4 regions of the Paenibacillus sp. FSL K6-1230 genome follow, and region 2 is predicted to be linked to each of the others. Evidence: riboswitches for the same ligand, from Rfam matches in the RefSeq annotation. Region 2 holds a riboswitch; each other region holds the start of a gene.
What was found. A riboswitch is a leader RNA that binds a small molecule or an ion and turns the genes downstream of it on or off. The one in region 2 is predicted to bind cobalamin.
Positions count from the first base shown of each region.

Region 1: it holds a riboswitch for cobalamin, as region 2 does, so the genes downstream of both, MKX74_RS17385 ((2Fe-2S) ferredoxin domain-containing protein) here and nikB (nickel ABC transporter permease) in region 2, are expected to answer to the same signal.
Region 3: it holds a riboswitch for cobalamin, as region 2 does, so the genes downstream of both, MKX74_RS05935 (ABC transporter substrate-binding protein) here and nikB (nickel ABC transporter permease) in region 2, are expected to answer to the same signal.
Region 4: it holds a riboswitch for cobalamin, as region 2 does, so the genes downstream of both, MKX74_RS25885 (energy-coupling factor ABC transporter permease) here and nikB (nickel ABC transporter permease) in region 2, are expected to answer to the same signal.

Region 1 is NZ_JBBOCK010000001.1:3,932,399-3,940,224, forward strand. Features, by position in the region: gene MKX74_RS17355 (MFS transporter) at 1-1,084, opposite strand, end outside; gene MKX74_RS17360 (ROK family protein) at 1,158-2,192, opposite strand; gene MKX74_RS17365 (YjcZ family sporulation protein) at 2,583-2,684, opposite strand; gene MKX74_RS17370 (cell wall hydrolase) at 3,042-3,680, opposite strand; gene MKX74_RS17375 (MarR family winged helix-turn-helix transcriptional regulator) at 4,014-4,442, shown strand; gene MKX74_RS17380 (NAD(P)H-dependent oxidoreductase) at 4,694-5,281, shown strand; gene MKX74_RS17385 ((2Fe-2S) ferredoxin domain-containing protein) at 5,484-5,861, opposite strand; cobalamin riboswitch at 6,086-6,281, opposite strand; gene MKX74_RS17390 (ABC transporter ATP-binding protein) at 6,502-7,826, opposite strand, start outside.
Region 2 is NZ_JBBOCK010000001.1:1,056,993-1,064,818, reverse strand. Features, by position in the region: gene MKX74_RS04600 (PRD domain-containing protein) at 1-368, opposite strand, end outside; gene MKX74_RS04595 (ABC transporter ATP-binding protein) at 734-1,519, opposite strand; gene MKX74_RS04590 (ABC transporter ATP-binding protein) at 1,512-2,450, opposite strand; gene MKX74_RS04585 (ABC transporter substrate-binding protein) at 2,447-4,075, opposite strand; gene nikC (nickel transporter permease) at 4,092-4,934, opposite strand; gene nikB (nickel ABC transporter permease) at 4,935-5,873, opposite strand; cobalamin riboswitch at 6,122-6,312, opposite strand; gene MKX74_RS04570 (glycoside hydrolase family 13 protein) at 6,669-7,826, shown strand, end outside.
Region 3 is NZ_JBBOCK010000001.1:1,353,225-1,361,050, forward strand. Features, by position in the region: gene MKX74_RS05915 (lipoate--protein ligase) at 1-495, opposite strand, end outside; gene cobD (threonine-phosphate decarboxylase CobD) at 848-1,951, shown strand; gene cbiB (adenosylcobinamide-phosphate synthase CbiB) at 1,941-2,903, shown strand; gene MKX74_RS05930 (histidine phosphatase family protein) at 3,061-3,735, shown strand; cobalamin riboswitch at 3,839-4,039, shown strand; gene MKX74_RS05935 (ABC transporter substrate-binding protein) at 4,193-5,182, shown strand; gene MKX74_RS05940 (FecCD family ABC transporter permease) at 5,179-6,225, shown strand; gene MKX74_RS05945 (ABC transporter ATP-binding protein) at 6,222-7,046, shown strand; gene cobT (nicotinate-nucleotide--dimethylbenzimidazole phosphoribosyltransferase) at 7,305-7,826, shown strand, end outside.
Region 4 is NZ_JBBOCK010000001.1:5,838,823-5,846,648, reverse strand. Features, by position in the region: gene MKX74_RS25920 (DUF3139 domain-containing protein) at 1-236, opposite strand, end outside; gene MKX74_RS25915 (hypothetical protein) at 438-1,178, opposite strand; gene MKX74_RS25910 (transcriptional regulator) at 1,826-2,869, opposite strand; gene MKX74_RS25905 (hypothetical protein) at 2,976-3,191, opposite strand; gene MKX74_RS25900 (uroporphyrinogen-III synthase) at 3,522-4,334, shown strand; gene MKX74_RS25895 (LOG family protein) at 4,340-4,933, shown strand; gene MKX74_RS25890 (hypothetical protein) at 4,930-5,103, shown strand; cobalamin riboswitch at 5,297-5,487, shown strand; gene MKX74_RS25885 (energy-coupling factor ABC transporter permease) at 5,886-6,635, shown strand; partial or broken gene MKX74_RS25880 (energy-coupling factor ABC transporter substrate-binding protein) at 6,635-6,898, shown strand; gene cbiQ (cobalt ECF transporter T component CbiQ) at 7,017-7,811, shown strand.

The DNA.
Region 1 (7,826 bases), 2.9 Mb from region 2:
CAAGCTCCGTTGTCTCACCATACGCAGCTTTGAAGGCATCAATGACCCAACCAATCACATAGTTGCCGATGACACTGCCGATTCCCATGAGCGTAACCGTGAATGTAATTGCTGTATCGCTGCCATGAGGATATCTTTTGGCAATCAGCGCCATGACTGTTGGGTAGATTATAGCAATACCTGCGCCAGATACCGCAAATAGGAAGGCCATCCCTTCTCCACCAGCAATCGCCACAAATGTGCAGATCGCCGAGAAAGCGGAAAACAGAATAAGCGAGAGGACGAATCCGATCCGGTCAGTCAGTGGCCCAAGCAATAATCTTCCTAGTGAAAAGGTCAGAAAGAAAGCTGACAGCATACCCGAGGCTTTGACCGTATCCCAAGCGTAGGCCTTCTCCAGAAAGTTGACGAGCCAGCCTCCCACCGCCATTTCGGATACGACACCGAACGATAGGATCATAACTACAAGCCACAGAACAGGATCACGAGTAAGTTGCTTGAGCGATACCCGATCCTCATGTGGCAGATCATCACCAGGAAATGTACTTCGCAGTGCCGCAATAATCGGCAACAGACACAGTGATAGCGTAACCAGATACATGCCACGCCAGTCCAGCACATGTCCGAACACGGTCAAGGACATGACCCCGGTCGCCAGTAGCGGTGCAACGGTTGAACTAAGACCGTAGAAGAAATGAGAGAGATTCATCATCATCCCCGTATTCTTCACAAAAATTCGCGCGCCAAGGATGGCCAGTGCGATCTCCAGCATGCCGTTCCCGATATACATAAAGAAATATGAAGAAGCAAAGAGCGGATATGTATGAGATAAGTAAATAAATACTCCTGACAAAATCATGGACGCAAAAGCAAGCACGCTCACTGCCTTGATCCCCCATTTGCGGACCAGTATAGCCGTGAACGAGCAAGCAATCAGATATCCCAACGCATTCAGGGACAGTAACGTTCCCAGTTGCTTCTCATCAAGATAGAAGTCGAACTGAATACGCGGAATTGCGGGCCCTTTTACATTTTCCGAGATCCCAAAAACTATGAATCCCAAAAAGATGGTAGCCAGTTGCATGGCGTATAGCTTATTGAACTTTCGTGCCTGTGGTTCGGAATTCAAAATAAGTCCCTCCAGTTGTCCTTAGATATTACCATCTCTTCTCAATTCGCTCCATACGATACGTCAGACTTTCCAAGGCCACAGCAATGAGTCCGGCGACATATTCACTTGCAGTATCTCTGCGAATGATGAGGTTCGGCAAATGCTCTTGCGGGATCATAGTCTGGCAGTCTTGCGTGAGTTCATCCAGCATAGACTCGTCCATCGTGTCGCCAGTAATTACGATTGCAGCCGGATTGATAATCGCGATAATAGATACCAGCGTCTTTCCGACCAGCATGCGTAAGCCCTCTCTTGTATTAAGCAGACGTAGCTGCTCCTCCCTCGACACACCAAAGGGCAGAAAGGACACCTCACCTCCAAAATGGGTACTACCCGAAAGTGGATGCCCCTCAATCATGAAGCCTGCCCCTGGAAAATGATATTTTGGAAAAGTTACGACTGCAAAATTCGTCTCCTCTGCAAATTGCTGCTGATTGTACAGACCATACACGGTCAGGTTCATATCGTTGCCAATGATCACTTCCACATCAGCGTACTGCTCCCTGAGCCGTGGACCTAGCGGCTGATCAACCAGCTCAGGGACATCACAAAGACCAATAACACCGTTATGCGCTACACCTGGAATGCCGATACCGATGGCCTGCACATGTTGATATTGATTCATTAGCTTATCGATTATAGCTTCTACGATAGCTAGCGTAATGCTCTCCATAATGACACTCTGCTCATCTATAATCTCTCCATTCAGATTGGCCAAGGTATGCGAGATCGAGTGTATGCCACCTTCTGTACGGATGATTAGACAGAGGACACTACCGTAGTCTGCGTTGAATTGATAACGACTTGCAGGTCTTCCTCCGCTAGATTCATCTGGGCCAAGATCAATAATCTCCCCTGTCTGGAGCAATTCGTTCAGAATTGTGCCGCAGGTAGCGATGCTGAGCTTCGTCAGGCTGGCAACCGACGCTTTGGTACCCACACCAATGGAACGCAGCGTATTCTTGACCAGCTCCACATTAAGCCGCTTCACCTGCTGCGTATTATGCGAGATGGGATTCATATTGCTGGGCAGCCTCCTTTCTTGAACTATTTCAGCCTTTCTCAGTTTCATTTAGTTTTTAAAAGTATTTTAATAAATGAAGTGTAGATGGTACCTTCAGAAAAGTCAATGCTTAATGTTGATATCTAACGCCAATATGAAAAAAGCAGACCTCGCCTTAGAGGCGCTGCCTGCTTCAACAAATGCATTCAATCGTGCTGCCCGCTCCGATCCGGGATGCGCAGCCATTTCCTCAGATATCCTGAAGATTTTCACTGAAAGCTCCATTCCATCTGCTGGGACTGACTACACACCCCTAAGCTGCCGATTGCTGTGTGTATATTGCTATTCTGAAATTCGCTCAGCCATAGAACCATGACTGGCTATTCATCTAGCCCTCTCTGACAGTCCTTACACCCAGAAAGCCTTAGTGATGATAACGAGCAAAATGAACAGAACCAGAATGGCACCAACTGATGTCCATCCGCCATAGCCTTGGTTAACTTCTCCCACGTTAATTCCCCTCCTTTCTCTAGGGGCTTGATATAGATTATGTAGGATGCCGAGCCAAGGACAGGGCACTATGACAAAAAACAGCCTAATCAGGCATTGGCTCACGTGACCCGTAGGCCACATAGTCCAAAGGCCGTACTCCTTGAGCAGGGCATTTGCTATCGCTGACCATTAATAAGAGACCGCCTCGCAGGCGATCCCTTGCTCTAATGCTTTTGCTATGTCGAACTAAACTCGCTTTGGGAGAGCTTTGAATCCATTACTATATTCGTTAACTACATTTAGTTAAATTAGCTTCATCGGCCACTTGGCAACATTATCACTCATTGATAATGGCAGACACTACACCTAGCCTCTTCAGTTCGTAAATGTATGCCGCCCCAGTGACATTACGGCTGGACGATTGATGCTCCACTCGGAAGTGGCAATCGCCGGATTGTAATAAAATAATGATCCATTCGTCGGGTCTACTCCGTTCAGGGCTTGCCTCGCTGCACGATAGGCGCTTTGGTTGGGAGCCAGACGATATTGACCATCCTGTACTGCCGTGAACTGTCGCGGCTGCAATATGACATCTGGAATCGAGCTTGGAAATAGATCCGATTGAACACGATTCAGAACAACCGCTCCCACTGCTACCTGCCCTTCGAACGACTCCCCTCTCGCTTCACCGTGAATGATGCGGGCCAATTGCTCCAATACTGTCTGCTTCACCTCACCATAGGAGTCCATTTTGGCCTGTGTTGCAGATCCCACGACACCATCTGCTGTCAGACGGTGATCCCGTTGAAATTGCTTGACGGCCGCCTCGGTCTTGACACCAAAGTAGCCTGTAAAGCCTGCATGAAAATATCCGAGCGCATGCAACTGCTCCTGCAGCTTCAATACATGCTCGCTCTGCATTCCTTTACTTAGTGCTTGGGCTTGCGCCGTATTGGGCATCACTAGCAGACTGCACAGACACAGAAGCGTCAACATGACGATCCATTTTTTCATGAGCTTATCTCCTCTTCTTCCTTTTGATACATTCGTGATCAGACTCATGCGCACATTCCTTCCAATTCGCATGAACCATCTGCCACATCCGTTGCAGTGTAACATATCCTTTTCCGCTGGATAACCTTCCATAGTCCTAACCTGCCTACTCCAATTTTCAGGAACAAGTTCCCAGCTTAACCTGCTTCGAAAATGGGTAAACAGCATGTCTTCGCCTCTTTAAATTCAGCAAACAACGATTTATATTTATAGGACTACGGTTACATTTTTGTTACTTTATTCACGGGTCATAAAATACTTGCATTTACATAGATATCTATGTATCATACAAATATGATACATTTTAATGCCGCATCCCTTATAGGGAAAACAAGAGATGCCATGAACAAGCTGATTGTAGCCGAGCTTGAGAAGCATCAGATCTTTGATATTGTCCCCTCTCATGGAGATATCCTGCTTCATCTCTACCAAGAGGATGGATTGTCCATCAAGACACTGGCTGACAGGATTCACCGTACCCAACCAACTGTGACAGTCCTGGTAGATAAGCTACAAAAGTTCGGCTACGTTCAGCGAATCAAGAGCCATCAGGATAGTCGTGTAACGTTAATTCATCTGACGGATAAGGGAAGAGAACTGGAGCCTGTATTTCGAGACATTTCAGACACCTTGAATCAAGCCATTTATGGCAGTCTAAGCCCGGCCGAGCAGGAGCAACTGGAAGTATGGCTAGGCGATATTTTGCAGCGTTTATCGACATAAGATGTGCGCTGTCTTTTTTTAACGAAATACATTGATGTCTATGCAATTAATGATTATCATGCGGCATAATGCACGCGCCACAGGCCATTCGTCGAAATGAGGTTGAACGATCATTGCGCAACAGAAGTTGCAAACAAGCACTTCAGGATTGAAGGCATTGGCCCATTTCAAGGCAGAGTCGCCATGTTGGATAGCTATGCAAAATGCTCATATAATATAGTACCTATATTCAATTTAATGGAGGAATCTAGATGAAACATGTAATCGTATTTGCACACCCGCACACTGACAGCTTTAACCGAGCCATTCTGAACACTACAGTTCAGGCCCTGGAGAGTAACGGGCATGAGGTCATCGTTCGTGACCTGTATGAACTGAATTTTGAGCCTGTACTGACTTCTGCAGACACAGCCGCGATGAGAGCAGGACAGACACCTGAGGATATTAAGACCGAGCAAGACTACATCACGGCAGCAGACATCGTGACCTTCATTTATCCGATCTGGTGGACAGGGCTCCCAGCCATTCTGAAGGGATATGTAGATCGGGTATTTGCCTACGGCTACGCATATGCTTATGAAGAGGCAGGCATTGCCAAGCTGCTCAAGGGTAAACAAGGCCTTATCATTAATACGCACGGAACACCGAAGGAGGTATACGACTCCATTGGCATGACGGATGGTCTGAAGATTACGTCCACGACTGGTATTTTTGATTTTGTCGGTATTGAATCCGTGGACCACCTTCTCTTTGGTGGAATTGGTAGCCTGAGCGAGGAAGCCTATGCTGATATTTTGAGCCAGATCAAAAACCGTATCAGCACACTGTTCCCTCAATAAGTCGAGCAGCTCATGAAGAAGCAATCTCCTCAGACTGCACTATTCAGCATTAGCAGAGCTTGATCAGTTGCACTAACAGCTACAATTCATGAACAAGGAAACAATATAAAGAAAAAACAGGGCTCAGAGGTCAATCACTGTATCATATGTGATATGACTCTGGCCCTTTATCTTCTTACAGAAACATGGCAAGGCTTCCCCTCTACTTGGCAACAGCCTCGGCACTGAAGCGCTCGAATCTGTACTTGAGTAGTCGCTCAGGCAGAGCCTGCAAGCGTTCCTCGTCTCTGGAGGCAACCGCCCAGTCGATTAGAGCATCATAGTCCGCCTCTTCTTCTATCCGTCCAAGCCAGATCGGGCCTTCCGGTGTCTGGATGGACACGACATTCGCAATGTCACACGGGCCAAGACAGCCGGTAATCGTGAGCTGTACGGATTTCAGCAGCTTCTCTTCCTTCCATCTACTCTTCAGCCGATCCATGGGAATACCTGGCTTGCCCTTCTCCGTTCGTCCGCAGCAGCAGCCGTTGCAGACCATCACTTGTCCTAATACTCTTCGTTTCGTTGTCACCTGTTCCATTTGCCCATTCACTCCTGTCCAATTGATTCCCCTCAACACACAACAACACCCCTGCATCCTTATCGGATCAGGGGTGTGTACATACGGAAATAAGCCTGCCAATACTGAGCTACCACAACAGGAGCCTCAGCATTAGGCAATCCTTCCTCCGGCATCTGGCATAGCGGGGCTTTCCCACACTAGCTACGAGATGCTATGTACACCGTTCCTTTCCTCGAAGGGGGTGCTGCTATCGACTTCAGGTAGGTCTTCTGGCTCCCGGATCTATACACAGTCTCCTGTCTTCCCCGGCCAATTGGCAGAGTGACTTGTCTTGGAGTTGTGCTCCCCGGTTACAGCGGCGGGACCGCTAGGGATTCTCACCCTATTCCCTGTTACCCTTTGTGAGATCACAAAGGCACCTGAATTCTAAATATGTTCTAGCTATACAAGCTATGCCAACATTCCACAAATCTTACGTAAGCTGAATCTGTACAGACTGGCCATGAGCTTATTCTGCAATCAAGATGGCACAGTCGCTGTATAGCTAACAGCTAATGGTATTGACACTTCTCCTCATTATATAGAATGATTCCAGCCTTGACGAGCCCCATTTAGACTAAGAGTTCAAAGCTACCGCTTCTGACATAAATCATACGCATTAGCTGACGTTCGTAAATTGACTTGTGTACAACGATGCATAGAACCCCTTACGCTCAAGCAGCTCTTGATGCGTACCCTGCTCGGCAATTCGGCCATCCTTCATAACCAGAATCAGATCCGCATCCTGAATGGTACTCAAACGGTGGGCAATGACGAAGCTCGTTCGGCCTTCCATCAATGTCTTCATAGCATCCTGAATATACATTTCGGTACGCGTATCCACGCTACTCGTCGCTTCATCCAGAATCAGAATGGCAGGATCGGCCAGAATCGCTCTGGCAATCGTTAATAATTGACGTTGCCCTTGGCTCAGATTACCTCCAGCTACCCCCAGATCCGTATCATAGCCATCAGGCAGACGTGAGATAAAAGCATCAGCATTCGCCAGACGTGCCGCCTGTACCACCTCATCATCGCTCGCATTCAGTCGTCCAAAGCGGATGTTTTCCCGGATGGAGCCCGAGAAGACATGCGCGTCCTGCAGCACCATGCCCAGTTGTCTGCGGAGGCTATTTTTGTCCATTTCCTCAATCGGTATATCATCAATACGAATACTTCCGCTGTCGATATCATAGAAGCGTGTCAGCAGATTGACGATCGTAGTCTTCCCAGCGCCCGTAGGTCCCACAAGAGCAATCTTCTGCCCTGCCTGCGCCTCAAAGGATACATCCGTCAGTATAGGATTGTCTGCACTATAGCTGAAGCACACCTTGCTGAAGACGACATCACCCTTTAGCTTACTAGTGCTGGTCAACTGGACCTGTTCTCTAGTCTGCGCTAGAGCATGGGATGGCCTACTCGCATGCTGGATCACACGGTCCCGATCATGATGACTGTCATGATGCTCTTCCCGTTCGGTCTGTCGCTCATCATACTCGGTCTTCATATCCATAATCTCGAACACTCTTTCCGCCCCGGCCACTGCGGATTGGATCAGATTATACTGGTTGGCAAGCTCGGTTACGGGGCGACCGAATTGTTTGGAATAGTTCAGGAAGCTCACAATGACACCGACCGTAGTCCAATCGTGAAAGGCCATCCAGCCTCCAATAGCTGCGATCAGCGCAAAGGTAAAGTTATTCACCAGGTTCATCACAGGCCCAACCATACCGGAATAGATCTGGGCTCGTTTACCTACTCTGTTGACCTGCTGACTAATGTTGCGAAAACGAGTGATCTCGTCCTGCTCGCGCCCGTATTGCTTAACGACCTTCTGACCACCGACAATCTCCTCGATGTATCCGTTCAGATCTCCAAGGTGGCGCTGCTGCTCTTTGAAATACTTTCGGGTTGCACGTGTAATCTGACGGGTAACCAGCAGCA
Region 2 (7,826 bases):
TATAGTGTACGTACCTCCCACTCCAGCGGATTCTTAATGGTAACGCCTTCACGGGCACGCACTAGCGAAAAGCTGATATGATCGGACAGTGTCAGTAACAGATTCGGATGGAACGTCTTACTCAGAATATGTGCACCTAGCTTGATGATTTCCTCGGCCAAATAAATATCCTCTATTGGAATAGAGTTCAGCAGATCGTACATTCGAATGTTCTTGGGCGCGACAAAAATCTTCTCCACCATATCTGTCTCTGTCAGCTCATAAGGCGTCTTCAGGAAGCCAACTCCCTTGCCGACCACGAATACTTCTTCTTGCTTGTCATTAATGGCGATAGCTACGTTATTGTTTACCTTTTTAATGACCTTCACAATGCTCACCCCCCTGCTGTAAAAAACGTCTAGCCCTGTATTTACTAGGATGCCAGGCGATTGGCACATCTAAACAAAAAATGACCGAAAGCGATTACAGTTAAGCAATCGAATTCGGTCATGCCTGGTTCGCCCAGTAACAGTCCGTGTAAGTTATATTCTTATTATAGCCAGATAGAGTCAAATGTCAATCATGTTTGTCGAATATTGTTGAATAAAATATTCGGCATAGCATAATGACACCTCCTAGCGTATTAGAAGCAGGATAGCATGTTAGCAGTGTTGATTGACGTGTTGATCGACCTACTAACTTCGATGATTGGTATGTTGATGGTACTAATTGACATGTTAACTACATTTTCAGTCTACTGACTGCCCCTCATTGCTGTGCGAATAGTGGGTACAGCCTCAATCAGCTTGCGTGTATAAGGATGAAGCTCGGATGGAACGAGCTGGCGACTATCGGTCACTACATCCACGATCTGTCCTTCCTGCATAACTGCAATCCGCTCACAGACTTGCTGTACGACCGCCAGATCATGCGATATAAAAATGGCACCCACACCCGTCTCCTGACGCAGGGTGGACAGCAGCTCCAGAATCTGTCGCTGGCTGGATACGTCCAGAGCCGAGGTAGGCTCGTCAAAGACAATCACCTGTGGCTGAATGCTAATTGCCCGGGCAATCATCACGCGCTGCAACTGGCCTCCACTCAGCTCATGAGGGTATCTGCCAGCCATAGCAGGGGAAAGCCCCACACGCTCCAACTGCCGGCCGACCTCAGATGCCATCTGTTGTCTTGGCACTAGCTTATAGTTACGCAGCGGCTCCGACAGGAACTCGCCAATTCGCATCCGGGGATGGAACACGGAGCCTGGCTCCTGAAATACGAGCTGAATCTGTCTGTAATGCTGTCGCAGCGCCTCACCCTGTATACTTGTGACATCCTGCTGTCGATACAGAATGCGACCAGAGTTCACCGATTCCAGGTGAGTGATACAGCGTGCTAGCGTGCTCTTGCCGCTACCGCTCTCACCGACAATTCCGAGCCATTCCCCTCGCTGCAGCACCAGATTGATTGCCTGTAAGGCAGGAACATTTTTCCCATCAGGGAGATGATAGCTCTTGGTCACCTGCTGTAATTCAAGCATGTTCATCCCCCTTTATTTCCTTGGCATTCTCCTTGGGATGTGTCTCTGCTGGGTGAACTTCCGAATCACGTGGGTGCGGCTCACGTAGTGTATCCCATTCCGATATCCGTAGCTCCGGTACAGCCGCCAGTAGCTCGCGAGTATATGGATTACGCGGCTCTTGAAGCACTTGTGAGGTGCTGCCCCATTCCAGAAGGGTTCCCTCCTTCATAATTCCCACTTTATCAGCAATAGAAGCTGCAATCGCCATATGATGAGTAACGAGAATCATCCCTGTCTGCTCGTGGTCACGCAGCATCCTGAGCTGCTTCAGCACCTTGGCTTGTGCCAGCACATCCAGTGCACTGGTCGGTTCATCTGCCAACAGTAGCTTCGGCTGCAGTGTCATAACCATTGCAATGGCCGCGCGCTGCTTCATACCTCCACTTAGCTGGTTCGGATATGCCTTCATAACCCGTTCCGGATCCTTCAGTCCAATATCCTGCAAATGCTGTAGAGCTAGCTGGTAAGCCTCACATCTTGATAATGGTAAATGACTTCGAATCGCCTCGATATATTGACTTTCCATTCTGCGAAGAGGGTTCAAGTAAGCCCCACTATCCTGAAATACCATACCAATCTGCCGCCCACGAACACTCCCCCAATCGCGTGTACCCAGAGCGGTGAGCGAACGGCCCTCCAGCATAATGCCTCCAGCTGTAATCCGACCACCAGCTCCTAGCAGGCCAATCACGGCCCGCAGCAATGTGGATTTGCCACTGCCACTCTCACCGACCAATGCTACAACCTCACCGGACTTCACCGACAGGCTCACGTCATGCAGCGCTGGCCGCTCATTGGCCGTATAGCTGACATTTAGATGCTCTACCCGCAGCAGGCTATCCGAGCCTTCATTCTGACTCTGTACACTGTCAGCGAGAACTCTAGTCATTGCTGTCCCAGCCGAATATGGCGATCCAGCAGGTAGAAATCAATCGGGTACATGGTTGCTCCTGTGACAGAGCTCTTGCTCACAATGTTGATTGGCGTGTAGGTCACGAACAGATAAGGCGCATCATTCATAATCAATTGCTGTGCCTTGGATGCAATCTTGTAGCGCTGTTCCGTCTCAAATTCCGAGGACAGGCTGTTGATTAATGTATCCAGCTCAGGATTGCTGTAGCCACCGATATTCCACTCGGCCCCCGTCTTGAAGTAGAAGTCCAGAATATACTGTGGGTCACCAGTAATTCCCGTATTGATACTAGTCAGCGCCAGATCGAAGTTGCCACTCTTCTGTGCATCCGTCAAATCCTCATAAGAAGTCAGCTCCAGAGCAACACCAAGCTCCTTAAGCTGGGATTGCATGGCCTCTGCCACAATGGAATCCGATTCATAGGAAGCATTCAGAATCAAGCGGAGGGCGAGCCTCTGCCCATTCTTCTCACGGATGCCGTCACCATCGCGGTCTTCATAGCCCGCTTGGCTCAGTAACTTTTTGGACTGTTCGGGGTCATAGGTATAGCCTGTTATCTTGTCGTAGCCGAACGGAAGCGCCGAAGTGAACGGTCCCCTGGCTGCCTGCCCCCCTACCAGCGTGCTGGCATACATCTCTCGGTCAATGCCGTAGGAGATCGCTTGGCGAACGGCAAGATCACTCAGTGCCGGATTATTGTAGTTGAACCAGACAAATTGAGTACGTAATCCTGGGATCTCATCAATCTTGTAACGGGAGCTATCCTGGAAGAGTGGCAGCTGACTGCGGCCTACATTACTCGCTACATCAATCTCTCCGGATTGCAGAGCCATCGCTCTTGTATTATCATCAGCGATGTACTTGAACGTAATGCTCTCTACCTCGGCTGCACCGCCCCAATAGCCTTCATAGCGTTTCGTTTCGATCTTTTGCTCCGGTATATAGGAAGTGACCATGTATGGACCCGTGGCTACAGGCTTGTTCGCAAAAGCAGCCGTGTCCGCTGTCGTGTCCACAATGACAAATAAAGGCTCAGCAATATTGCCCAACAAAGAAGCATAAGGTTCACTGGTCCGAATCGTAAGATTCTGCCCTTCTGAGCTCATGGAAGCTATCGGGAGCGTGGCCCTGCCGCGCGGATTCAGCGAAAGGGAGCGTTCGAGCGAATGCTGCACCGCCTCGGCCGTCACGGGATTACCGTTATGGAAGGTCACCCCTTCTCGAATATGAAACAGCCACGTCTTGTCATCCTGACGTTCCCAGCGGTCTGCCAGCTTGGGAACCATCTGCATCTTCTCATCGAATTGTACGAGTGTCTCGCCAATAGCGGCACGCGTCAGTGTCCAGCCGTTCCATTCCTCAGCTGGATCAAGATTTGTTCCCAGCCAGAACAAGGCCACATTCAAGTGACCACCTGCAGACCCTTCATTTCCAGTAGCTACAGAGTCTGTTGTCGTTCCTGCTCCTTGTGAGCCCTCAGCCCCTCCACCGGAATTCCCTGTTGCTCCCCCTCCACAGGCAGACAGCAGTAGCAGCATCACCAGCCACACCGTCACATTTTTATATTGCAGCCTATTCCAAAATTCGTTCCACCTATTCACGATATCTCCTCCTTGTTTAGCGTCTATGTCTGGGGTCGAGCACATCACGCAAGCTATCTCCCAGCAGATTAAAGATCATCACGGTGCAAAAAATGGCAAGCCCCGGATACATCAGCAGCCAAGCAGCTGTCTGCATATATCTTCGTCCCTCGCTTAGGAGCGCCCCCCATTCCGGCTCTGGCGGCTGTGCGCCTAGACCCAGGAAGGACAAGCCCGAGATGGACAGCAGCATACCACCGATATCCATCATCGCCATTACGACTAAAGGTGGCAGTACATTGGGCAGAATATATCTCAGCAGAATTCGGGCGGGGCATGCTCCACCGAGTGCAGCCGCCGTAACGTACTCCTTTTGCTTGTGCTGAAGCACCATACTTCGCACCATACGGGCATACTTGGCCCACCACACGACAGACAGTGCCACTACGGTATGAAGCAGACCTGGACCAAGCATTCCCGCAACGGCAATGGCGAAGATAATGCCCGGAAAGGCCATAAGCGTGTCCGCAAGTCGCATAAGCACCGTATCCAGCCATTTGCCTGCATAACCTGCCAGGATACCTACCGTCATCCCGATTGCAGCTACCACTGTAACTAACACAAAGGTCATAAGTAGTGAGGTCCTTGCCCCATACAGCACCCGAGACAACAAACAGCGTCCGAGTTGATCCGTTCCAAAGGGGTATTGCTTGTCTGGCGGCTGCAGCACCCTCGTGAAATCCGTGGCATAGGGATCATGTGGTGCCAGTAAAGGCGCGAGGATGGCGAGTAGCAGCCATAGACCAGCCACGCCTAACCAGACAGAGAATAGTCGATGCTGCATCCATAGCCGTATTAGCCGTTGTGTCAACATGCTCATCTAGACATCCTCCCCAAGTCTGAGGCGCGGATCTCTTACATGTGCCCAGATATCTACGAACAGATTAATCGCCACGTACATGACAGCCATCCAGACCACATAGCCTTGAATCAAGGGGTAATCGCGTGCAATAATCGCTTCCAGTGCCAATTGCCCCACACCCGGCCATACAAATACACTCTCAATAATCGCAGCGCCGCCCAGTAAAGCACCCGTGGACATCCCAAGCAGCGTCATGATCGGAAGCAACGCATTCGGCAGAACATACCGCAGCATGACTGTCCTCTCCTGTATCCCACGGGCTCTGGCCCCAGTTACATAATCCTGAGACATCTCCTCCAGCAGCACTGTACGTATCTGTCTGCTATATTGCGCTATCAACGGTACGGCCAGCGTACAGGCCGGGAGGATCAGACTGCGGACACCTGTCCTGCCCACGACCGGGAGAATCTGCAGCTTGACTGCAAAGAGCAGCATGAGAAGTAGTCCCAGCCAGAAGCTAGGCATCGACAGTCCTGCAAAAGAAAAGACCCGAATGAGATAGTCCTTGGCACGGTTAGGCTGCATCGCGGCTGTCATCCCAAGCGGAAATGAAATCAGCACCACCAGTAGTAGAGCAGCACCAGCCAGCTCTAACGTAGCAGGCATTCTGGACAGCAGAACTTCCGTCACTGGACGTCCGTATGTATAGGACATGCCAAAATCACCAGTCAGCGCCCGCAGGACCCAGTAGCCATAGCGGGCAAGAAAAGGCTGATCCAGCCCCAGCTCTGTCCGCACCTGTGCGACTAGTTCCTCCGAAGGGGTGACTCCCGTAGACATCAACATCAGCCTTGCAGGATCGCCCGGCGACAGATAAGTAAGCAAGAAGGTCAGGAAGGAAATCCCCAGCAGCACGCCGACCAGTTGGAGCAATCTTTGTACAATATATCGGCTCACGCCTTTCGCCGTCCTCTCCTGATATGAATAAGCAGCTGAAATAAGCAGTTCTGCAGTTCTGCATTGCTGCCGGTCTGAAATACTGTATTACGAAGTAGGATGCATACTTTCATCCTCATGGAGCAGGCTACGCACATAGCAAAAAGAGCGACCTCTCCCGTGTAAAAAACGGAAAAAAGTCGCTCCAAATAGACAGATTTTCGGTGAAAATCGGACTCCTGTAACACCTTCCTATCTTCCGTAGGCATTGCTGTGTTGTTGAACGGGCAGGTCTCCTGGCTCCAGAATCATCGTCCATACAGCTACCTTCCCGGGGATCACCCAGTGGCATTTGCTGCGACTCCTCTGTTACAGTGGCGGGACCGCGCCGGTATTGCACCGGACTTCCCTTTTAAGCAGCCATCCTTATGGATGGAGCACCCGTTCCATGTATGCAGTTGGTATACCAATCCACCACTATATCGTAATAGCATTATCGTAGCACAGCGTCTTAGAACCCAATCTATCTTTTCCTAGTATAAAGCGCATGGGCGGAATGAGCAAAGTTTTTCTGTTTTCTTCCACTTTCTCAGCATCTCGTTCAACTCAAAATGAAGCGCTCCCACATCCACTTGATGCTCCTGGTAAAAAATGTGGTCGGAAGGGTTCACATTTCACCTGTTCAACTGTATAATAATGACATAATTTAAAGGCTATGCTGCCGAAAGGTACAACCTCGTCAACATTGGAGGTTGTACCTTTTTTGCGTTCATGGCCGAAATACCACCATTATCCCATCCAAGGAGTGAATGTCCAATGCTACTTGAAGCCATCTATCACCGTGCACGTTTGAACTGGTCGTATGCCTATGACCGCAACACCCTCCATATCCGTCTGCGAACAGGTCACAACGACATGGAGCAAGTATCCGCCATCATCGGGGATAAATACGCCTGGGAGCACACAGCTCGCACTCTTCCGATGCGCAGGTTCGCCAGCGATGCTCTGTTCGATTATTGGCAGGTGGAGGTGCAGCCTCCATACCGCAGATTACGATACGGCTTCGAGTTGGAGAAAGACGGCGAACGTCTCTGGATGACCGAGCGGGGATTCGAGACGAACTTGCCGGAGCATCCACTTGAATTTTTCGATTTCCCCTTCCTGCATTCGGCGGATATGTTCGAAGCGCCAGCCTGGGTGAAGGATGCAGTCTTCTATCAGATCTTCCCGGAGCGTTTCGCTAATGGCGATCCCACAATCAGCCCCAAAAACGTAGAGCCATGGGGAGGCGAGCCTACGCCAGTCAATTTTTTTGGCGGGGATCTGCAGGGGGTACTGGATCACCTGGACCATCTGAATCGACTAGGCGTAAATGCCATTTATTTCACCCCGCTGTTCGAAGCCAGCACCAACCATAAATACAACACCGCCGACTACCTGGCGATAGATCCCCATTTCGGCACGAACGAGAAGCTGAAGGAGTTGGTAGACGCCTGCCACGCGCGGGGTATCCGGGTTATTCTTGATGCCGTCTTCAATCATTCCGGCCTCGATTTTCCTTTCTTCAAGGACGTGATGAAGCACGGGGAGGCTTCGCGGTATGCGGACTGGTTCCACGTTCGGGAATGGCCACTACGGATCGAGGATGGCATTCCTACCTACGAGACTTTCGCCTTCGAGCCCATCATGCCCAAGCTGAACACCGAACATCCTGAGGTCAAGGCGTATCTCCTTGAGGTGGCACGTTACTGGGTGCAGGAGATCGGTATCGACGGCTGGAGACTGGATGTCGCCAATGAAGTCGATCACCAATTCTGGCGCGAATTCCGCGAGACGGTTAAAGCGATTAAGCCCGATGCCTATATCCTTGGAGAAGTCTGGCATGACTCCATCATGTGGCTACAGGGGGATCAGTTCGATGCAGTCATGAACTATCCGTTCACGAATTCAGTACTGGATTTTGCCGTCCACGGC
Region 3 (7,826 bases), 300 kb from region 2:
GACGTTCAGCGAAGCTTGTACATCATCCAGATTCAGATTGAACATCAGTGTGCCGTGACTGAACATCCGGCCGCGTGTAGAGAACTGGGCATTCCCAGAGATTTTGCGTTCGCCTACCTGTAGATCATTCCGTCCGGTCAATTCCGCAGGTACGCCCATGTCGTGAAGCGCATCGACTACCGGTTGGGTGAATTTACGGAAATTATGGAATGACTGTCCGTCGTCCTTGGTAATGAAGCTGAAATTAAGGTTGCCAAGATCATGATACACCGCACCGCCACCAGACAGGCGACGAACAACCTGAATATTATTGTCCTTAACATACTCGGCGTTGATCTCTTCCACCGTATTCTGATGCTTCCCGATAATAATGGAAGGCTTATTAATGTAGAACAGCAAGTAACTATCATCCAACGGTAAATGCTTGAGGGCGTACTCCTCGATTGCCAAATTAATCGCAGGGTCGGTAATGCCCTGATTGTCGATGAACAGCATGTTCATTCCTCCGTCTAAGCAATATTGTCTGGCATAATGCATACGTTCAGCAAGAGGCTCTCAAGTTTTCATGAAGAAGGCACACGAAGTATGTAGCGCGAAATGCATGGCACAAAAGGTGAAATGTCCCTAGGATGTGCAAGACAGCTCTGCTAACCGAGTCAGTTCGTATACTGAAATTCCTCATTATGCGCATCGAAGTCGAACGTATTTTGTCGATTCTATCAAAATTATAACATTCACAGACGCTCTCTGCACCGCCTGATCTGATTTTGAATTGACGGAGCAGGAAGGACGGCCCCATAATGGGAACCAGCTACTGGGCATGTTCGCCCAGAAAGGATGAATCGGTATGATTGAAATATACGGACATGGGGGAGACAGGGAGACGGCCGCCGGGCTGTACGGCTTGCCTGCGGCGGATTTTCTTGATTTCAGTGCCAACATTAATCCACTCGGACCACCCGATGAGGTCAAGGAGGCTTTGATGAACGGGTTACAGTCTGTCATCAGGTATCCAGATCCAGGACACCGTTCTCTGAAGAGTCTGCTAAGCCGAAGGCTACGCGTCTCTCCAGAACGAATCAGTATCGGCAATGGCGCAGCTGAGAGCATGGCACTCATTCTGCTTGGATTAAGACCACAACGGGTCGGATTGGTCGAGCCCTGCTTCTCGGAGTATGCTGAGCTGTCGCTCAAGTTCGGGGCAAGCCTCAGCCGTGTATATGGTAAGGCTTCTCTTCAATGGAGAGCGGATGTGGAAGATATCGAGCGCTTGATCTCGGAGGTGGATCTCCTGTTCATGGGGCAGCCGAACAATCCGAACGGGGTGCAATATGGGAAAGAAGAGCTGCTCGCTGTTGCCGCGGCTGCTGAGCGTTCAGGGACTTACCTGGTGCTGGATGAGGCATTTATGGATTTCATTCCAGCAACTGAACGCATCACACTACTGCCGGACCTCGAACGCTATTCACGTGTGATCCTGATCCGCTCCATGACGAAATTTTATGCCATTCCGGGTCTGCGACTGGGCTATGCGCTAGCTGCACCTGACGTCATCCGTCGCATGACGGACCAGCAGGTGACCTGGAGTGTGAACGGACTCGCCCTACTGGCTGGCGAAGCCTGTCTGAACAGTGGACAAGCTTACGAAGATCAGACGCTGAAGCTGATTGTTCAGGAAAGACAACGTCTGCTAAGCGGTCTATCCGAGCTGGGCTGTGGAGTGACGGCGAGTCAGACTAATTATTTGCTTGTTCGGGCACCAGGAATGTGGAAGGCGGTAGAGCTTCAGGATGCTCTGGGACGTCGTGGTGTACTGATTCGCAGCTGTGCTATGTATCCCGGCTTGACAGACAGCCATTTTCGCATTGCGGTCAAGGATCAGGAAGCTAATCAGGTGCTGCTATCCGTCATGGAAGCTGTGCTGGAGGGGGAACGACGAAGTGGTCGTTAGTGTCATTATTGCGGCAGCGTATGTGCTGGACCGCCTCATCGGTGATCCACGCTGGATTCCACATCCGGTGATCGGAATGGGCAAGGGCATCACTCTACTGGAAAAAGGAATTCGGGGCAGATGGCAGTCACCTCAGGCGCTTAAACGGGCTGGCCTGATCTTGCCCCTCTGCATTGCAGGTGGAGCCTATGGAATAACCTGGCTTCTTATTGCGGGGCTCGCCATACTTCATCCGTGGCTTGCTATCGGGGCTGAGATTATACTATTAGCGACAACTATAGCCTCCAAAGGACTCAAGGATGCTGGCATGGCGGTATATCAGCAGCTGGTGCAGGGGAACCTGCCCGCAGCCAGACAGGAGCTGGGCATGATTGTTGGGCGGGATACCAACGAGCTGGACGAGCCGGAGATTACACGGGGTGCGGTCGAGACGGTTGCTGAAAATATCGTGGACGCGATTATCTCACCGCTCTTCTACGCATTGCTTGGTGGAGTACCGCTCGCGATGGCTTATCGCGCGGTGAATACGCTTGATTCCATGGTTGGGTATAAGAACGAGAAGTATAAGGATCTGGGCTGGGCTTCAGCTCGTCTGGATGATGTAGCCAATTATATTCCTGCACGTCTGACTGCGTTGTTGCTCTTCATCGCAGCATGGCTGAATGGCAACAGCGTCAGTGGTAGTATTCAGGCGGTGCGGCAGGATGCTCGTCAGCATCCCAGCCCGAATAGTGGCTACCCGGAAGCGGCTGTGGCAGGTGCGCTGGGCATTCGGCTTGGTGGATATAATGTATACCATGGTGTCCGTTCATTCCGTGCTTACATGGGACAGCCACTTGAGCAGCTGCAGGCTGAGCATATACGCCGAACAGTAAGACTTATGTTCGTAGTCTGTAATCTATTTGTTGGCTTGTGTCTAGCTGTTACAGTCATCTGGCTTCTCATCGCATAAGTCAATTAGTGTAGCTCAGGATAACTTATGAATAAAGGCTGATCTGGAGGTTTGTTATCCATTTCGTTCAGCAGTGTCGGATTATGAGGTCCATGAATCAAGATCATTGAATGTGGATATTACACCATTCACCTTGGATGGGAAAGGAGATCGAGCGATGCGCGACAAAGTGGAGCTAACGCTGGTTCGCCACGGAGCTACACAGTGGAACCGGGAGAAACGCTATCTAGGACACACGGACGAGCCGCTATTGGCAGAAGCACATGATTCGCTTCGTTCATTGGGCTGTTGGCTCTCCGCGCAGAGCTTTGACCGTATCTACAGCAGTGATCTCCGGCGATGTCTGGAGACGCTGGAGTGTGCTGCTCCAGCGCTGCTGCCCAAGACGATTCGTGATGAAAGGCTGCGTGAGCTGCATTTCGGCGCGTGGGAGGGAGAGACCTATGCTACGCTTAAGGAGATCCCGCTATATCGAGCCTGGATTGATGATCCACGTCGATTCACGCCACCACAGGGTGAGAGCTGGAGTAGCATGGAAGCCCGGATGCTCTCTTTTGTGGATACATTGCGGCTGTTGTGCGGTCAGGTCCCATCTGTGGATCAGATGGATATGCAGGGCTCGACTCTCTTAGTCACTTTGCCATCTTTGACTCCTTTGTCCGTTCTGGCTGTTACCCATGGCGGAGTTATTCGTCAGTTGGCTGCCATGACCGTTGCCGGGTTAGACTTCTGGGATGTACAGGTGGAGCCGGGAGGGGTTGTCCGACTAGAGCTTACGTTTACAGCAGATGGCATCATCGGAAGCTACCTTGGACCTGTAGAGCTGGAATAAGGAAGTTGTTTTTTGTTCACTTGTACCAGTAGCTGGCGGTTGTAAGCCTATCTTATTTGGCCTATAATCACTAAGTAAGTGCAAGGGAAGCTGTCCATGTTACAATAATCTCAGCGGATTAGGTCAGCCTGTGGCAGATGTAGTGCAGGCTGTGAAAAGGGAAGCCGGTGCAATTCCGGCACGGTCCCGCCACTGTATGCTAGGGGATGTCGGCAATATGCCACTGTCAGCGGAAGATGACGGGAAGGCTGCCGGGATGCTGCACCCAGCAAGTCAGGAGACCTGCCTACTCTGCTTGGTACCACGATCCTTCGAGGAAAGGACGGCGTGTATTTAGTGATGTTCCATACAGCAGGATCATGCCGTATACACTGGAATGAACACTATAACGACCCGGTCCTCGTGAGAGGTCCGGTTTTTTGTTTTCCATTTTATTAAAGAAGACAGGAGAGAGATCATAATGACGAGAACAATGAAGATATGGATGACGGGGCTGCTGTCCTTACTACTCGTACTGGGGCTTGCAGCATGTGGCAACGGAGCGAATCAGGGGACGACGCAGCAAGGTGCAGAGCAGGAGCAGCAACAGGCGGTGGAGGCCGGTCCTACGGAATATCCGCTTACTGTCAAGGATGCGACAGGGCATGAATTCACCTTCGAGAAAGCACCGGAGCGAATCGTATCTGTCTCCCCGGCGGAGACGGAGGCACTCTTTGCTATTGGACTGGATGAAGAGATCGTTGGGGTGTCAGATTACGATGATTACCCGCAGGCAGCGCTGGACAAGCCCAAAATGGGTGGCATTACAAAGCCGAATGAAGAATCTATCATTGCCGCTCAACCGGATATAGTATTTGCGGGTATCTCATTAAGCGAAGAAGCTACCAACAAGCTAAGATCGCTTGGCATCCAGATTTTCAAGACAGATCCCAAGACCTTCGACGATGTGATGGCTAATATTACGCTCTATGGACAGATTGCAGATCGTCAGGTAGCAGCTCAAGCCGTGACGGATCAAATGAAGGCGGATATTGCTGCGGTGAAGGAAGGCGTCAAAAATATCGGAGAAGACCAGCGGCTGAAGGTGTATGTCGAGTTCTCGCCAGGCTGGACGGTCGGTAAGGGCGAATTCATGGATGAAATGATTACGCTGGCTGGCGGTATGAATATAGCATCAGACATGACGGGCTGGAATCCGATCAGTGAAGAGAAGGTGATTGCTGCGAATCCAGATGTTATTCTATACGGCAGTAATGTAGTGGATTCGAAGACTGGAGAGACGCTGGAGCAGATCATCAAGGGGAGACAGGGTTGGTCGAAGATTAATGCGATCCGCAACAACCGCGTATTCGGACTGGAGGATAATCTGATCAGCCGTCCAGGCCCGCGTGTCACGGAAGGACTCAAGGAGGTTGCCAAAGCAATCTATCCTGAAATCTTCAAATGATCCGTTCACTAGCAGGCTATGGAGCGCTTGGTGGCGCGCTGCTCCTTTTGACGTTGCTCGTCTGCCTGGGGATTGGCTCAGTGCATCTACCCATCTCTCATATTGCAGGCATTCTGGGGCATCAGCTTCCCTGGCTGAAGGAAAGTATTACGCCTTATTGGGAGGCTTCCGCTGAGCAGATTATTGTGCAGGTGCGCTTGCCCCGCGTATTGCTGGGTATGCTAGCTGGTGCAGCCTTGTCGCTGGCAGGAGCCGCTTTTCAGGGAGTGCTACGCAATCCGCTGGCGGACCCTTTTACCCTAGGGGTGTCCTCGGGGGCGGCTGTTGGGGCAGCGGTACTGATTTATTGGGGATTGCAGTATGCCTTCTTCGGTCTATGGACATTGCCGATGATCGCTTTTGTTACAGGAGTTACGACCCTATGGGCCGTCATTACGCTGGCTCGGGAAGGTAGGCGGATTCCCACGAATAGCCTGATCTTGTCCGGGGTGGTCATGCAGTCCTTTCTGGGTGCGGTTGTATCATTTCTAACAGCTATGTCCAAGGAGACGGTCAATGAGATTCTATTCTGGACCATGGGAAGTCTCAGTCTGAAGGGCTGGCCTTATGTATTCCTGCTACTCCCCTATGTGCTAGTCGGCATCCTGTTTCTGTGGAATCGCGCTCGGGTGCTGAACATTCTGGCTCTCGGGGAGCGTCAGGCCGCTCATGTAGGTGTGAAGGTAGACCGCACGAAGCTGTGGGTCCTGATCGTAGCTACGTTATTAACGGCTGCTGCCGTTTCCATTTGTGGCGTGATCGGGTTCGTGGGTCTCGTCGTTCCACATATGATCCGACTCATTACAGGTCCTGATTATCGTCTCATTATTCCCCTTTCCGCCTTGGGTGGTGCGATCTTTATGGTCTGGGCAGATACGGCAGCCCGCTCGTTACTGGCTCCTGTGGAGATTCCTTTGGGCGTGGTGACTGCCTTTGTCGGTGCACCGTTCTTCGCCTTTTTGCTTTATCGCAGCAAGCGACGGGGAGAAGGGGGCTGGATATGAGCAAGACTACTGTAAGCTCTGGTGTAAAGAGTCCCGCGGTGGATGTGCTGCAACTGCATAAGAAATATGGAGAGGTGTCTGCCATCACGGGATTGAACTGGTCCGCAGCACTGGGAGAATGGTGGGGCGTCATCGGTCCGAATGGCAGTGGCAAGTCTACATTAATTCAGCTCTTGTCCGGGGTCGAGCAGCCTGGGAAGGGTGAAGTACGGATTATGGGACGCCTTGTGTCGGAATATCGTCGCAAGGAGCTATCCAGAATCATTGCTGTACTCCAGCAGGAGGGGCTTCCTCCGATGGGCTATACCGTGCGGGATGTCGTGGACATGGGGCGTTTTCCTCATCAGGATTGGCTAGGTAGGGACCATGATGGTGATACGCGTCAGATCACGGAGCAGGTGCTGGAGAAGCTGGAGCTGCTGCCATTGGCAGAGCGCAGACTGGATCAGCTCAGTGGCGGTCAGCGGCAGCGAGTGGCACTGGCGAAGGTGATGGCCCAGGAGCCGCAGATTCTGCTGCTGGATGAGCCGACCACGTATCTAGATATCAGATATCAGCTTCAGTTCATGGAGCTGCTGTCTGAGTGGCGGCAGGAAACGGGGATCACCATCGTTGCAGTGCTGCATGATCTGAATCTGGCAGCACAGTTCTGTGACCGCATGCTGATCCTGCAGGAGGGCCAAGCTGGTATATGTGGTACACCGTCGGAGCTGCTGACGGAGGACACGCTTCGTAAGGTGTATGATATTGATTCACTGGTCATTGAGCATCCCGATCATGGTGCGCCGCAGCTGCTGCTGCGTAGAAGATCACATAGATAGAGACTCAAGGAGAGTACTAGCACCTTGACCGAATACGATTGTGGGTTTGAATGATCTGAAGAGAGCGTGGTAAGCGGAGAGCGGGGAAGCCCTAGAGAAACGAAGTGTCCATCTTTAAGCTTGCTGTTCATCAGCTTTTCCATTTCGTTCATTAGAACAGCAAGCTTAACAAGGGTCGACAGGGCTCCCCGCTTGCAGCGGCTCTACACTCCTATTTGATCTGCTCAGTAACAACATTTGCGAAGGGGATAGCAGGCTATGAATGAAGAATTACAGCAGCTCTTACATACCATTAGACACAATATTGCTGATCAGGAGGCCGAGAGCGCAGCTTCGGCTCACCTGGATCAACTCACGAAGCCGCCTGGTAGTCTTGGGAAGCTGGAGACCCTTGCCATTCGACTTGCTGGAATTACAGGGAAGATACAGCCAGAGTTCACGCAGCGTGCAGTTATTGTCATGGCTGGAGATCATGGTGTATGTGCCGAGGGCGTGAGTGCATTTCCAGCTGAAGTAACCCCACAAATGCTGTACAACATGCTAGAGGGTGGGGCTGCTGTGAATGTGTTGGCTAGACAGGCTACCGCAGAAGTCATCTGTGTCGATGTAGGGGTTAATGCGGACGTGGAGCATCCATCATTAATTAGCCGCAAGATCCGTAAGGGGACAGCGAATATGGCCCAAGGCCCTGCGATGACCCGAGATGAAGCAATACAGGCTATTCTGGCCGGAGCGTCTGTAGCGATTGATGCAGTGGAGCGTGGTCATCGGCTCCTGGTT
Region 4 (7,826 bases), 4.8 Mb from region 2:
TCAGGATCATCCGAAAAAATAACATAGACAGGGAATTTCGGCATAGAACTCAGCTTAGCTTCTATACTAATAATCTCATCTTCTTTATAGCCTTCAACATTTATAAGATGCTGGCGTAGACTCGTTTCCAGAGAATTGTATTTGACTTGTAAGGATATAAAAAAAGCGCCTATTAATAATAGGACTAGAATTATAGTACCAACTAGAATAACTTCTATAGTCCGCTTTTTTTTCATAGTAAACCTCCTATCGGGATCGATATTGGATAACCCTTTTTAAGGTTATAGTGAAAAAAAGTAGTTTTTTTGATATTTAAGTTAGGATCAATTTTGAGTTTATCAAAATAACTTTAAACTATAAAGAAAGAAACTCTGTAATTTCTGAAAAGACAGAGTTTCTCAAAAATGAAATTATCTATTCTAAGTGTAATTCTAGGATTAGTTGTGTACAGCTTTGAAAGATGTTGTATAAACAAAATGGTTAGATCTTGTAAATGCCGAAGGAGTTACAAAAAAATTAGTATCACCGGTCATCCCTCTATCAGTAATATCAATACCTTCACCATAGTAAAATGCTTGCCACATAAATTTAGAACAATAATTTGGAGTAAGTGTATCTAAGGGCGAGTCGAGTTGGATGAGATACTCTGTAGCTCTTTTGTAGTTATACACTGCCCATTTAGCTGCTTCGACACCACGTCCATTTTTGGGTCTATATACCTTTATTGTTTCCCCTGCCCCATGTCTCCACATGTAATTAGCCATGTTATCTACAGTTCCGCCATTTACAGGCAAAGTTACATGAACAACCTTGAAATTTGAATTTACTATACCCACATGACCGACAATTTGTGAACTACCACCTAATGTTTTAGTAGAGTATAAAACATCTCCAATTCTCATCGTCACATTAGTACCCGGATAGGTAGGTCCGATTGCTGCATAAGGGCCGACTAGAGAATCTGTTTGATATATCTCATTTGTAACTGAATTTTCTTCATTCTGATAGACTGAATCTGATACACTGATCTCCACTTCTGCATCTGATAAAACCCGATGAGTACTGAGCATTGAGTCAGAAATGTTTGCACTAGCTGTAGATTGCCCTACAGGTAGCATTCCTAGAACTACTAACATAGATGTTAATATTAGTAATCCTTTTAATAGAAACTTTCTCAATAAAATTCCTCCTTGAGTTAAAAGTAATATTCAGAAACTATTTTGATTTAAAAACCAATTTTTCTTTATGTATAATCTAAGAGGTGTTTTCACGATCATTTTGTAGTATCTAGGTGATTGTAGTTTTTTTACATATATCACCCCCCTTGTTATATATAATATACTTTTCTGCCAATATTTTGTTGTTTACTTGTATTGCAGTAGATTTAGATTATTAGGAGAAGTTGTGATAGCAAATGCGGAATTATGAATGGGTATGTTGTAGGCAGTAATCGTATGAAGAGTATTTTGGATTTTAGAAGGATAATTTTTCGGGTTTTTCAGAAGATTTGCTATGTTGCTGGAAATAAATAAACTGAGACCTCGGTTCCAATATGAGAGGGATAGTAATCTTATTGACATGATAAAGACACCCTCAGGATGATCACAATCAGATCACCTTGAGGATGTAGAGTAGTTTTTATTGCGCTGAGAGCTTACTAATTAAGTAAGTCTAATTTTAAAAAAGAATTGTTAACCACCGTGTCCATGCCCGTTTGTTGTTGCTGTAAGGTGTTGCGCATGATCTTTGGAAAGTTCTGTAACAGTTAAGGTAGATGGGAGTAGTAAGCTAAATATTATTAAAATATTGAATAAATTTTTCATAGTTATATTTGCACCTCACTCGCTAAATTATTGAATTCACTCTTTTCTATGCTTGTTGCGTGTACTCTATACTTTTCAAATAGAACCATGCATCTAACAATACTTTTTTCACTATTTATTCTAATAGAAAACTGCAACGCCTGTAGGATATATTGTATCCCTTCATTTCTATTATAAGATAAATGATACTTTGCTAATTCACTTAATAAACACGAGTACTGCTCATCCATGATCTGTTGGTCGTATTCAGCTATTTTGTTCCGGTAACTTCTGACAGAAATATGCGAAGAGAAGCGGTCCAGAACAGAATCAATATTATAGCTGTGACGGTTAGCAGACTGGACTAGTTTATAAATTGCTGTGAATAATTCATCCTCATGAGAGGATATAAAATTTAGATATTTAGGCAGTACTTCAAAATCCCCAGACATCAAACGGTATAGCATTATATTGGCAACCGCCCACTCCTTAAACTGTTCCTTCGTTCGTTTGGAATCTTCTTGAAAATCTTGTTGTAGCCAATCAGGGTTGGCGTACAAATGCACATAGTGAAGAGCTTGTTCATAGTCCTCGTTTTCCTCGCAAACTACTGAGCGTAGCATCAAAGCATATAATGGATATGAGCATAGAGGTCTTTTCGGTTGTCTTTTGTGACTCTCTAAACGTTTTGATTTCGAGCTTCTATGTAATTTATATTCAATAATTGAAATTTTATACAACTGCTGTGCTAGTTCATCTACCTTGTTCCAGCGTCGCAAAGCGCTATAGGTATATGCTAATTTAAGAAGTGCATCCAACTGATCTGACTCGTCGAGATAATTGACATAACCTTCAAATCGAATGGCAGCTCTAAGGTTGGCGTCCAGATCCTGACCAAGCGAAATAATAAACATACGGTAGTGACACAGAGCCAGCCGCTCAGAGTGCTGCATTTTCTCGCTCTCCGCCACGCGCTGGTAGAGCACCATTGCTGCCGCCTTGTTATCCTCTCCGAACCACTGCTCAGCCAGATCGAATAGCATAGGAGTGTATGAGAGATTATCCATAATCTCGTTCGTCACCTTGGTAATACAGTCGAGCTTCCCGAGCTCCGCGCAGCGGCCCAGAAACGGACGCAGCCTTCGCCAATCCGCAGTAGCGCCAGCAATGTACTCATCTATGTATAGTACGTAAAAAATGTCCTTCTGGCAAAGCCATACCCGACGTGATGCCATCCAGATGCTGCATGGAGATCGGGCGAGTTCCGTTCAATATACCGCTAATGGTTCCTGAATTAATGTCAGAGCGCTGTGAGAACTGACTAATGGAAAGTGTATTTGATTTTATATAATGCTCCAACTGATCGCGTATGGTTACTTTCGATTTCACTACTGTATCCTCCCTTGTATCATGTGAAGATAACCTAATGATTTTACTCACTTTATTAAAAAAGTAAATGTATTCCATCTATCGCATTGATTATACATCGTTTTCCAAAATGTGGTCAATTCTGGCGTATTGCATAATATTGAGTAACGAACACGGTTATCGACTGCTAAAGAACATTTCATCGCGGTATTCCGCTTTGCCTGTTCGAATTGTATACTTGTACCAGATTAGAATAATTATTGCGAGCTAGAGCCCTGAATCGACGATGTAAGCGGAATGATCTGTTCAGAAGCAAGATAAGATGAATTGAAGGATTGGGAGGATGGCATGGTGGCACAACGTATGGCAGGTAAAATCGTAGCCTTGGCGGGTCCGCGCAAATCAGCAGAAATGGCAACATTGGTAGAGAAAATGGGAGGTACCGCCTGGCTGCTTCCAGCACAGGGGACGGTGTTTCTGGATGATGCGGAGCTGCGCAAATCCTTGGAGCAATGGCTTGCGGCTCCACCGGAATGGGTGATTCTGACGACGGGCATGGGACTCGACGCGATCTTCAGTGTGGCTGAAGAGGCAGGCGTCGCGGAGCGCCTCTTGGCGGTGCTGCAGCACTCCAATATTGCCGCTCGCGGCTACAAGACCGTGAATGCGCTGAAGAAGAGAGGTCTTACGCCTAGTGTACGGGACGACGACGGTAGTACAAGCGGGCTGATTCGTTCCTTTGGCGAGACACAGCTTCAGGGACAACGTGCGATCCTCCAGCTTCATGGCGAGTCTGCGCCAGAGCTGCTCGCCTGGCTGACAGAGCGAGGCGCGGATGTCACGCAAGTCCTTCCTTACAAGCATATTCCGCCACAGGAGGAGCATCTGGAGAAGCTGCTGCATAGTATCGTTACTCGCGAGCTGGATGCAGTCACGTTCACCAGTCGTCCGCAGATTCATTTCCTCGCAGCGTATGCCCGTGAGAAGGGGCAGTTCGATGAGATGCTGGAGGCTTTTCGTGACAAGGTGGTAGCCGTAGCTATAGGCAAGGTGACAGCACAGGCGATGAGGGAGGAAGGCGTTGAGCCACGGGTTATTCCTGAGGAAGAACGGATGGGCAGCATGATGGTAGAGCTGGGACGTTATTTTGCGGACAGGAGCTGATGTGATTGCAATCCATTTGTGTATTTGCAGGGTCGAATGACGGACGATCTGCGAACTATCGAGAGCAGGCTGTTGCTCTGGGTACTTCACTCGCGAAGCAAGGAATTCGCCTTGTCTATGGCGGCTCCAGCTATGGGTTAATGGGAGCAGTGGCAGATGCCGTGCTGGAGCATGGCGGACAGGTGACGGGGATCATGCCGACAGGGCTATTTCGCGGCGAGATTGTACATACCGGCTTGACGGAGCTGGTCGAGGTAGCCGACATGCATGAGCGCAAGGCGACCATGAATCGGTTGGCAGATGGCTTCATTGCTTTGCCCGGTGGTCTGGGGACCTTTGAGGAGCTGTTCGAGGTGCTATGCTGGGCCCAGATCGGTATCCATACGAAGCCGATTGGACTGCTGAATGTGAACGGCTATTATGATCCTCTGGTAGAGCTGATTCGCCATAGCGTACGGGAAGGCTTCGCCGGGGAGACGCATCAGAATCTGATTCGGGTCGCGGAGCAGGCTGAGGAATTAATCGGACAATTGCAGGCCTATACGCCGCAAACGCTCGGGACCAAATGGAACATCAAGGCACCAGAAGGAGAAGCATGAACAGAGAGCTAGGCAAGACATTTCAAGCCTTTGTACTAGAGGGACGGATACCGTTCCCCTTTGAGACACCTTTGGAGGATGTCCAGCAAGCGCTGGGCACCTCTACTACATATCCTATGGATCAGAAATACGGCTCGTATGCTGTCTATGCGGATGGAGTGGAGCTGTAAAGGACGGGTATATTGCCCGTGCCTGCGAATTTGCCAGCTATGGCTTGCTTGTGGCCGGAAGAGCAACGGCACTTAAGAAGGAGTTCAGACGTGTCCTGAGCCAAGCGAATCTCGACTGATTGAGGCAAGCCTATGCGGGACTGTTTTTGTCTTGCGCTGGTGACGGGGCGAGGGTATCATAGAGAGCATAATCATATACAGCCACAGACTGGGTGCCTTTGCTTCACACAAAGGGTAACAGGGAATCGGGTGCAAATCCCGAGCGGTCCCGCCACTGTAAAGGGGAGGTCTACTTCATCACGTCACTCGAGTACCACTACACGGGGAAGACGAAGTAGACCAACGAGCCTTAGCCAGGAGACCTACCCAGTCTATTTCACCGTAGTCCTTCGCGGAGAGGAGCAAGGTGTACCGAATCAATTGAGAAGTGACCAGCTAAAGTTCACACAGGCTTGCTGAATCCTCGTGTTCAGGTTGACGGCAGACTATGCGGCGCAGCCTGGGACAGGTGTGCCTTGCAGTAGTGAAGGGGTGGCTGTGCTTCTCGTTGTTATTTGAGTACATATTTGAGGCCCGATCCGAACAGGATCAGGGTCTTTTTTAATGGATTCTTCCGCCTGTGAGAGGGAGCGCCTGACGACATACAACCAGACTAAGCACATATAGTGAGCATTTTGCATACAACCATCGAGCGACTATCATCCACAGTACGATTATGCAAACTGCCGATAATAGGTATTTCATTGAATGGAGGAAAGAGTGTGTTCACACGACGTCGATCGATGGTTTTTGCTGTACTGGTGCTTGGCTTTACCTTGTATTTCCTACTGGCCTCTCCACAGGAAGTGTACGCGATGCATATTATGGAGGGCTTCCTGCCACTCGGGTGGGCTGTGTTCTGGTGGCTATTGTTTATTCCGTTCTTCGCTCTTGGCGTGCGCAGGCTCATCCGCATTACGCGTGAGCATCCCGAGCTGAAGCTGATGATGGGACTGGCCGGGGCATTTACCTTTGTATTGTCGGCCTTGAAGCTTCCATCTGTCACGGGTAGTAGCTCTCATCCGACGGGGACAGGACTTGGGGCGATTATGCTGGGTCCACTACCCATGAGTGTAATTGGCTCAATCGTGCTGCTATTTCAGGCTGTTCTGCTGGCACATGGGGGACTCACAACGCTGGGGGCTAATGCCTTCTCCATGGCGGTAGCTGGACCGTTCGCAGGCTATGCCGTGTACAAGCTCCTGATGAAGGGAAAGGGCAGGGAGAACATTGCTGTGTTCTCAGCGGCGGCGGTAGCGGATATGACTACATATCTTGTTACTTCCTTGCAGCTCGCACTAGCCTTCCCTTCCGCTCAAGGCGGGGTGCTGGCATCCTTTGCGAAGTTCGGCGGCGTATTCGCTATTACCCAGATTCCGCTCGCAATAACCGAGGGCTTGTTGACTGTGCTGCTATGGAATTGGTTGAAGTCCTACAGCCCTCATGAGCTATCCATCCTGAGCCGTCATGAGAGAGGAGCGCGCCAAATATGATGAGTAGAGGTCAAGTGGTCTGGATCTTGGTGGCGGTCATTTTACTGGCGGCTCTGCCACTACTGCTGGTGCAGGGGGATTTTGGCGGAGCGGATGGAGCGGCAGAGGCGGTCATTCAGGATATTAGTCCGGAATATGAGCCATGGTTCCAGCCGCTGCTGGAGCCTCCCGGCGAGACGGAAAGTATGCTGTTCGCGCTTCAAGCCGCGCTGGGTGCAGGGCTAATCGGCTACGTACTCGGTCTCATGCGAGGGCGTAGAGAGCAGCGGGCCAACAATCTATCTAATCCATCTAGTGTATCTAGCGTCTCCGATGCCTCGCTATCGACTGAGACTAGAGATGAACAACCGAATAGCAGCGTGATGCATTCCTCCCAGTCTCATGCTAAGAACCATTGATTCGGTCTCGTATGGCAGTCGCTTTCGCAGGTATTCGCCCGTATGGAAATGCGGCTTCGCTGTAGCGCTGCTCCTGCTAGCCTACGTGACGCATCCGTGGGTACAGGCTATTTTATGGTGCTGGCTGGTCGTCTGGACGGTCGGATATGCGGCAGTGTCATGGAAGCTCTATGCCGTCCTGAGCGGCAGCGTATTCCTATTCTATCTCGTGAGCCTGCCTCCGTTGCTGCTGGAGATGGGCTCGCCTGAAGATCACGGGATCGTCTTGTTGGCGAGGGACACATGGTCTGTCTATGTGACACAAGAGCACATTCAGCGGGCGCTGCAGCTAGGAGTTCGAATAGGAGCCTGCACTGCCTGCCTGATGTTCCTGATCCTGACTACTCCATTCGCCGATCTGCTCGGCGTAATGGCGCGAATGAAGCTGCCGGCCATTGTTACAGAGCTGATGCTCATTATGTACCGCTTTTTATTTTTTCTGTCCGACACGGCTTCGGGGCTCATGCGTTCACGGCGGCTGCGTGGGGGAAAAGGTGGTGCCCGCGCCATGATCAGGGATGCCTCTGCGATGGCGGGACAATTGTTCATGAAGACGATGGGACGATACAGAGGACTGGAGCAAGGACTGGCTGTGCGGGGATATGACGGCACGCTGCCGCTATACCTGACTGCCACGGACCCTATGCCGCTCAGGTATCGTATGGAGGGCTGGGCAGGCGTGGTTATTCTTGCTGTGCTGGAGCTATGGTACGTGCTGTTCATCCGCTATTCATCTTAGATCTAAGAACAGCAA